2 regions of the Streptomyces lothianensis genome follow, and region 2 is predicted to be linked to the other one. Evidence: riboswitches for the same ligand, from Rfam matches in the RefSeq annotation. Region 2 holds a riboswitch; the other holds the start of a gene.

Region 1 (3,399 bases), on a different contig from region 2:
CGCGCAGGTCCTCGACGTCGATCTCACCGTCGTCGGCGGTCTTGACCACGACGACCTTCATGCCGGCCATCACGGCGCTCGCGGCGTTGGTGCCGTGCGCGGAGGACGGGATCAGGCAGATCGTGCGTTGCGCGTCGCCGTTGGCGCGGTGGTAGCCGCGCACCGCGAGCAGTCCGGCGAGCTCGCCCTGCGAACCGGCGTTGGGCTGCAGCGAGACCTTGTCGTAGCCGGTGACCTCGGCGAGACGCTCCTCCAGCTCACGGATGAGCGTGAGGTAGCCCTGCGCCTGCTCGGCGGGGACGAAGGGGTGCAGCGCGCCGAACTCGGGCCAGGTGACCGGCTCCATCTCGGTGGTCGCGTTCAGCTTCATGGTGCAGGAGCCGAGCGGGATCATGCCGCGGTCGAGCGCGTAGTCCTTGTCCGAGAGCCTGCGCAGGTAACGCAGCATCGCGGTCTCGGAGCGGTGCTCGTGGAAGACCGGGTGCGTCAGGTAGTCGTCGGTGCGCAGCAGCGCGGCGGGCAGCGCCTCGTCGGCGACCGCGTCGAGGGCCTCGACATCGCCCTCGACCCCGAACGCGGCCCACACGGCGGCCAGCTGCATACGCGTGGTGGTCTCGTCGCAGGACAGTGCGACGTGGTCGGCGTCGACCTGGTGCAGGTTGACCCCGCCCTCGCGCGCGGCGGAGACGACCTCGGAGGCCCGGCCCGGCACGCGCAGCGTGAGGGTGTCGAAGAACGAGCCGTGCACGACCTCGACCCCGCCCGCCTTCAGGCCCTCGGCGAGGATCGAGGCGTAACGGTGGGTGCGACGGGCGATGTCCGCGAGGCCCTGCGGGCCGTGGTAGACCGCGTACATGCCGGCCATGACGGCGAGCAGCACCTGCGCGGTGCAGATGTTGCTGGTCGCCTTCTCGCGGCGGATGTGCTGCTCACGGGTCTGCAGCGCGAGGCGGTACGCCTTGGTGCCGTCGGCGTCGACGGAGACGCCGACGAGGCGGCCGGGCAGGCTGCGCGCGAACTTCTCGCGGACGGCCATGTAACCGGCGTGCGGACCGCCGAAGCCGAGCGGGACGCCGAAGCGCTGCGAGGTACCGACCGCGATGTCCGCGCCGAGCTCGCCGGGCGAGGTGAGCAGCGTGAGGGCGAGCAGATCGGCGGCGACGGTGACGACCGCCCCGAGCTCGTGCGCCTGCTCGATCACCGGCTTGAGGTCCCGCACGGCGCCGGAGGCACCCGGGTACTGCAGGAGCACACCGAAGACACCGCGCTCGGCGATCTCGGCGGGGATGCCCTGCGACAGATCGGCGACGACGACCTCGACGCCGGTCGGCTCGGCGCGGGTCTCGATCACCGCGATGGTCTGCGGCAGCGCGTCGGCGTCGACCAGGAAGACACCCTGCTTGACCTTGCCGACCCTGCGGGCGAGCGCCATCGCCTCGGCGGCCGCGGTGCCCTCGTCGAGCAGCGAGGCGCCGGAGGTGGGCAGTCCGGTGAGATCGGCGACGACGGTCTGGAAGTTGAGCAGCGCCTCCAGACGGCCCTGCGAGATCTCCGGCTGGTACGGGGTGTAGGCCGTGTACCAGGACGGGTTCTCCATGACGTTGCGCAGGATCACCGGCGGTGTGAACGTGCCGTAGTAGCCGAGACCGATCATCGGCGCGAGCACCTGGTTGCGGTCGGCCAACGTGCGCAGCTCCGCGAGGACTTCGGCCTCGCTGCGGCCCTCGGCGAGATCGAGCGCCTCGGCGCTCTTGATCACGTCCGGCACCGCGGTCGCGGTGAGCTCGTCGAGCGAGCCGTAGCCGACCTGGGCGAGCATCTTGGCGCGGGCCTCGGCATCGGGGCCGATATGGCGCTGCTCGAAGGGAATGCCGCGCTCGAGCTCGTGGAGCGGGGTGCGGTTGGCGGTCATTACGGAGGCCTCCTGGTCGTATGCGACCTGCGAGGGGCACCACGGCGCTGGTACCCGGACGGCCTCCCCCTCTGTCATCTCAACCTGAGAGTTTCACCGGTCCGTGACCTGCACGGTCCGGCTTTCACCGTCGGTGAGAGCGGAAGCCGTCGACACCCGCCCTGCTTTCCAGAGTGACCTCGTCCGCGCGGTACGTGTGCCTGAGAGATTCCGGGGAGGATTTGCTCCTTCGGCGCCTTCGGGCCCGGTCACGACCGGGTCGGAGAGCTCTCCCGCACGGGGTCAGCAGCCGCTTGCCAGCCTACCAGCGGGTCCATCGGCTGATTCCGTGCGTACGACCCGTCCGTCCCGAGTGGCCATGGGCGCGAATGTGTTCTTTCGTAGGGAATCAGGGATTCCGTATGACTTTGCGCACCACGTGGAGGGACCGTGCAGACCGACATCGACCCCCGCAGCCTGATCGGCCGCAAAGCCTTCGACCGCAACGGCTCCAGGCTCGGCACCGTGGACGAGGTCTATCTCGACGATGCGACGGGCGCCCCGGAGTGGGCGGCCATACGCACGGGGCTGTTCAGCAGGGACGCCTTCGTGCCGCTCGAGCCCAGTGAGGTGGTGGAGGGCAAGCTGCGCGTCCCGTACGAACGGGCACTGATCAGGGAGGCCCCCGACTTCGGCGTCGGCCGCCACCTCTCGCCCGAGCAGGAACTGCAGCTCTACCACCACTACGGCCTCTCGGTCACCGGCGGCACCGAGCCCCCGGCGGACCGCGACTTCGGACGCATCGCCGGCGAGGACGACACCGAGGAGTAGGGCTCACCGGACACCCGGGCGGCATCCGACGACTCCTTCGGCGCCAGGGGTACGAGCGGCAGCGGCTCCCCGGGCCGCAGCTCCGGGTCGTCGACCCGGAACGTCCGTACGCGCCCGGGCGCGGAGCCGGGCGTCTCGAACCGCACGGTCACCCGCCCGAGCCCGCTTCCCTGCACCCACCCCGGCCCGAACTCGGCATGCCACACATCATGCCCGGCATGCCAACTCCGCTCCGCACCTTCGCCTCCCTCGCTTCCACGACCTCCGAAGCTCCCGGTGCTCCCCGTGCTCCCGGTGCTCCCGTCGCCTTCGGCGGCGCCCTCACCGTTCGTGTGCTCCCCGTTGCTCCGGCTGCCCGTGGGGATTCGGCCGTGTGCGTCGCTCCCGGTGCCCTCGCCGTCTTCGGGACTCCCTGTGGTCTCTCCGCTCCCGCCGCGCCCTCCGCCCCCCGCGTCGCCCCCGCTCCCGGGCCCTTCGTCCCCCGTTCCGCCCCCGGCCCCTTCAGACGCCCCGTCCACGCCCTCCTGGCCGCCCTCAGCCGCCTCCCGGGTATGCCCCCGCCCAGGAGCCCCGTCCGCCGCCTCGGCCCCGTCGGCCTGCCCCTGGGCGGCCTGGGCCGCCTGGGCGAAGAGGTCCTCCTGGGTGTAGTCGGCGAGGCCGCTCACACCGACGCCGAG
Region 2 (3,399 bases):
GACCACCTCGAACTGCTTGCCGGAGAAGTTCAGGCGCATGCCGTGGGTCAGGTGACCGCCGTGCGCCAGGTCGAGGCCCAGGATCGTGTCGCCGGGCTTGGCGATCGCGAAGAGCGCGGCCTGGTTGGCCGAGGCGCCGGAGTGCGGCTGCACGTTGGCGTACTCGGCGCCGAACAGCTCCTTGATCCGGTCGATCGCGATCTGCTCGGCGACGTCCACGTGCTCGCAGCCGCCGTAGTAGCGGCGGCCCGGGTAGCCCTCGGCGTACTTGTTGGTGAGGACCGAGCCCTGCGCCTCCATGACCGCGGCCGGAGCGAAGTTCTCCGAGGCGATCATCTCGAGCGTGGACTGCTGGCGCTTCAGCTCGGCGTCCACCGCGGCGGCGATGTCCGGGTCGAGCTCGTGCAGGGACTGGTTCAGCGTGGTCTGGTCGAGTGCGTCGGTCATCCGGCTCAGCCCTCGATGAGCTTGTCGTAACCGGCGGCGTCGAGCAGGCTCGCCGGCTCGTCCGTGACGCGGACCTTGAACAGCCAGCCGCCCTCGAACGGGGCCGAGTTGACCAGGGACGGGTCGTCCACGACATCCTGGTTGATCTCGGTGACCTCGCCGCCGACCGGCGAGTACAGGTCGCTGACCGACTTGGTGGACTCCAGCTCGCCGCAGGTCTCGCCGGCGGTGACGGTGTCACCGACCTCGGGCAGCTGGACGAAGACGACATCGCCGAGGGCGTTGGCGGCGTGCTCGGTGATACCGATGGTCGAGACGCCGTCCTCGGCGGGCGAGAGCCACTCGTGCTCTTCGCTGTAGCGCAGGTTGGTGGGGTTGCTCATGGCCTGAATTCTCCTGTACGCGGGAAAGTGCTGAGACGTGAGGGGTTACAGGGGGCGATTACTTCTGCCGCTTGTAGAACGGCAGCGCGACGACCTCGTACGGCTCGTGCGTGCCGCGGATGTCCACGCCCACGCCCTTCGTACCGGCCTCGGCGTGTGCCGCGTCGACGTACGCCATCGCGATCGGCTTGCCGAGCGTCGGGGACGGGGCGCCCGAGGTGACGGAGCCGATGACCTGGCCGTCCGCGACGACCGGCATCTCGGCGCGCGGGACCCGGCGGCCTTCGGCGACCAGGCCGACGAGCTTGCGCGGCGGGTTCTGCTCGGCGCGCTCGGCGGCGGCCGTCAGCGCCTCGCGGCCCACGAAGTCGCCCTCCTTCTCGAACTTCACGACCCGGCCGAGACCCGCGTCGAACGGGGTCAGCGAGGTGGACAGCTCGTGCCCGTACAGCGGCATGCCGGCTTCGAGACGGAGCGTGTCGCGGCAGGACAGGCCGCACGGGACCAGGCCGTACTCCTTGCCCGCCTCGGTCAGCGCCTGCCAGACGGTCTCGGCGTGCTCCGGCTTCAGGAAGAGCTCGAAGCCGTCCTCGCCGGTGTAGCCGGTGCGGGCGATCAGCGCGGGGACGCCGGCGACGGTGCCCGGCAGACCGGCGTAGTACTTCAGGCCGTCGAGGTCGGCGTCGGTGACGGCCTTGAGGATGGCCGGCGCGTGCGGGCCCTGCACGGCGAGGAGCGCGTAGGCGTCACCGTCGTCGCGTACGGCGGCGTCGAAGCCGGCCTGGCGCTCGGTGAGCGCGTCGAGGACGGTCTGCGCGTTGGAGGCGTTGGCGACGACCATGTACTCCTGCTCGCCGAGGCGGTAGACGATCAGGTCGTCGAGGATGCCGCCGTCGGCCTGGCAGATCATGGTGTAGCGGGCGCGGCCGACACCGACCGTGCCCATGTTGCCGACCAGCGCGTAGTCGAGCAGCTTGGCGGCCTCGGGGCCGGTGACGGTGATCTCGCCCATGTGCGAGAGGTCGAACAGGCCGGCCTTGGTGCGTACGGCGTTGTGCTCGTCGCGCTCGCTGGCGTACCGCAGCGGCATGTCCCAGCCGGCGAAGTCCGTCATCGTGGCGCCGAGCGAGCGATGCAGGGCATCGAGCGCGGTGAGGCGGGGGGCGTTGCTCATTTCAAGGGCTCCCAGGGCATGACTGGTGAGGTCGGTCCTCCCCATCTGTCATAAACCTGAGAGGTTCACCACGCCCGTCCGCGGGGGAGGGGAGAGTGGCTTGCACCTTGGGTGGAGCCGCCTGTCACGGGGCGGCCCGCTTTTCAGATCTGCCTCGTCCGCGCGGTATCGGGGCCTGAGAGATTCAAGGGAGGTACTTGCTCCTTCGGCGCCCGGACGCTTCTTGGCGTCCAGGACTCTCCCGCGCGGGTTCGAACGGCCGGTATGCAGTTGGCGCGCACATCATTGCACGTCCGCGCGGAGCCGTCGCAGTGGAACCGGGCACCCCGAGAGCCTGGCTCCGAAAGCACGTCCCCGTGAGTTACCGAGTCTTTACACTCGGGAGAGCAAAGTGCCAGGACGGCCTCCCGGCGGCGGAGCGGAACGGACACGGGCGGATCCACCCACCAGGAGGCCCGTCCCCGGTCCATCGAGGGGGAGGACGATCACTGTGCAGCACTCCGGTGCAGGCGCCTGTGCCACGAACGGCGTGGTGGTACCCGAACAGGCGGCGCCGCGACGACCGAGCCCGTCCGCCCGCGCGGCGGAGCGGGCGGTGGTCCGCGATCTGCGCGGCCGCTCCGGGCCCGAGAAGCTGGTCTTCGCCCCCGGTGATCTCGTGGTCGTCTCCGGCCTGCCCGGCAGCGGCAAGACCACGCTGATCCAGCGCACCGTCCGCGGCCCCCGGCTCGACTCCCAGGACTCCCGCGACCGGTGGGCCGCGTTCATGCCCCGCTTCCTGCCGTACGCGCTGTACCGCCCGCTCGTCCGCCTCGCCCACTACGCGCGGCTGCGGGGCACGCTGCGCTCGGGTGCCGAGGCCGTCGTGCACGACTGCGGCACCCAGGCGTGGGTACGGCGCTGGCTGGCCCGTGAGGCCCGCCGGCGCGGCGCCTCGCTGCACCTGGTGCTCCTCGACGTCGACCCGGCCACCGCGCTCGCCGGACAGCGCGAGCGCGGCCGTGGGGTCTCCCGCTACGCCTTCACCCGCCACCGCGGTGCGGTCCGCCGCCTCGTCCGCGCCGCGGAAGCGGGCCGGACTCCCGCGGGCTGTGCCTCGGTGGTACTGCTCGACCGGGAGACGGCCGGGACGCTGCGGGTGCTGGGGTTCCGGGTGGGCTGAGCCGGGGCGCGGGCGGGGCGTGTACGGGGCCGGGTCCGGAGCCGCGCGTACGGGAAGGGTCCGGAGCTGCGCGTACGGGAAGGGTCCGGAGCCCCGGGCGCGGGACGGGCCTTCCGCGCGGGCCGGGCCTTCCGTGCGGGCCGGGCGCACGCGTCCCGCGTACGGCGTTAGGGTCGAGCCCGCGGACAGCGGAACATGCCGCAGGGCGGCAGTGCGCGCCAAGCAGGAACCTG

The links. Region 2 has a riboswitch for glycine ahead of gcvT (glycine cleavage system aminomethyltransferase GcvT). Riboswitches for the same ligand answer to the same signal wherever they lie in the genome.
Region 1: another riboswitch for glycine. It lies ahead of gcvP (aminomethyl-transferring glycine dehydrogenase); the one in region 2 lies ahead of gcvT (glycine cleavage system aminomethyltransferase GcvT).

Annotation. Positions count from the first base shown of each region.
Region 1 covers NZ_JBLMKT010000005.1:35,304-38,702, forward strand. The annotation lists gene gcvP (aminomethyl-transferring glycine dehydrogenase) at 1-1,912, opposite strand, end outside; glycine riboswitch at 2,091-2,197, opposite strand; gene ACLF6P_RS00320 (PRC-barrel domain-containing protein) at 2,342-2,722, shown strand; gene ACLF6P_RS00325 (DNA polymerase IV) at 2,635-3,399, opposite strand, start outside.
Region 2 covers NZ_JBLMKT010000053.1:78,792-82,190, reverse strand. The annotation lists gene glyA (serine hydroxymethyltransferase) at 1-447, opposite strand, end outside; gene gcvH (glycine cleavage system protein GcvH) at 453-830, opposite strand; gene gcvT (glycine cleavage system aminomethyltransferase GcvT) at 889-2,004, opposite strand; glycine riboswitch at 2,158-2,258, opposite strand; gene ACLF6P_RS18740 (AAA family ATPase) at 2,489-3,166, shown strand.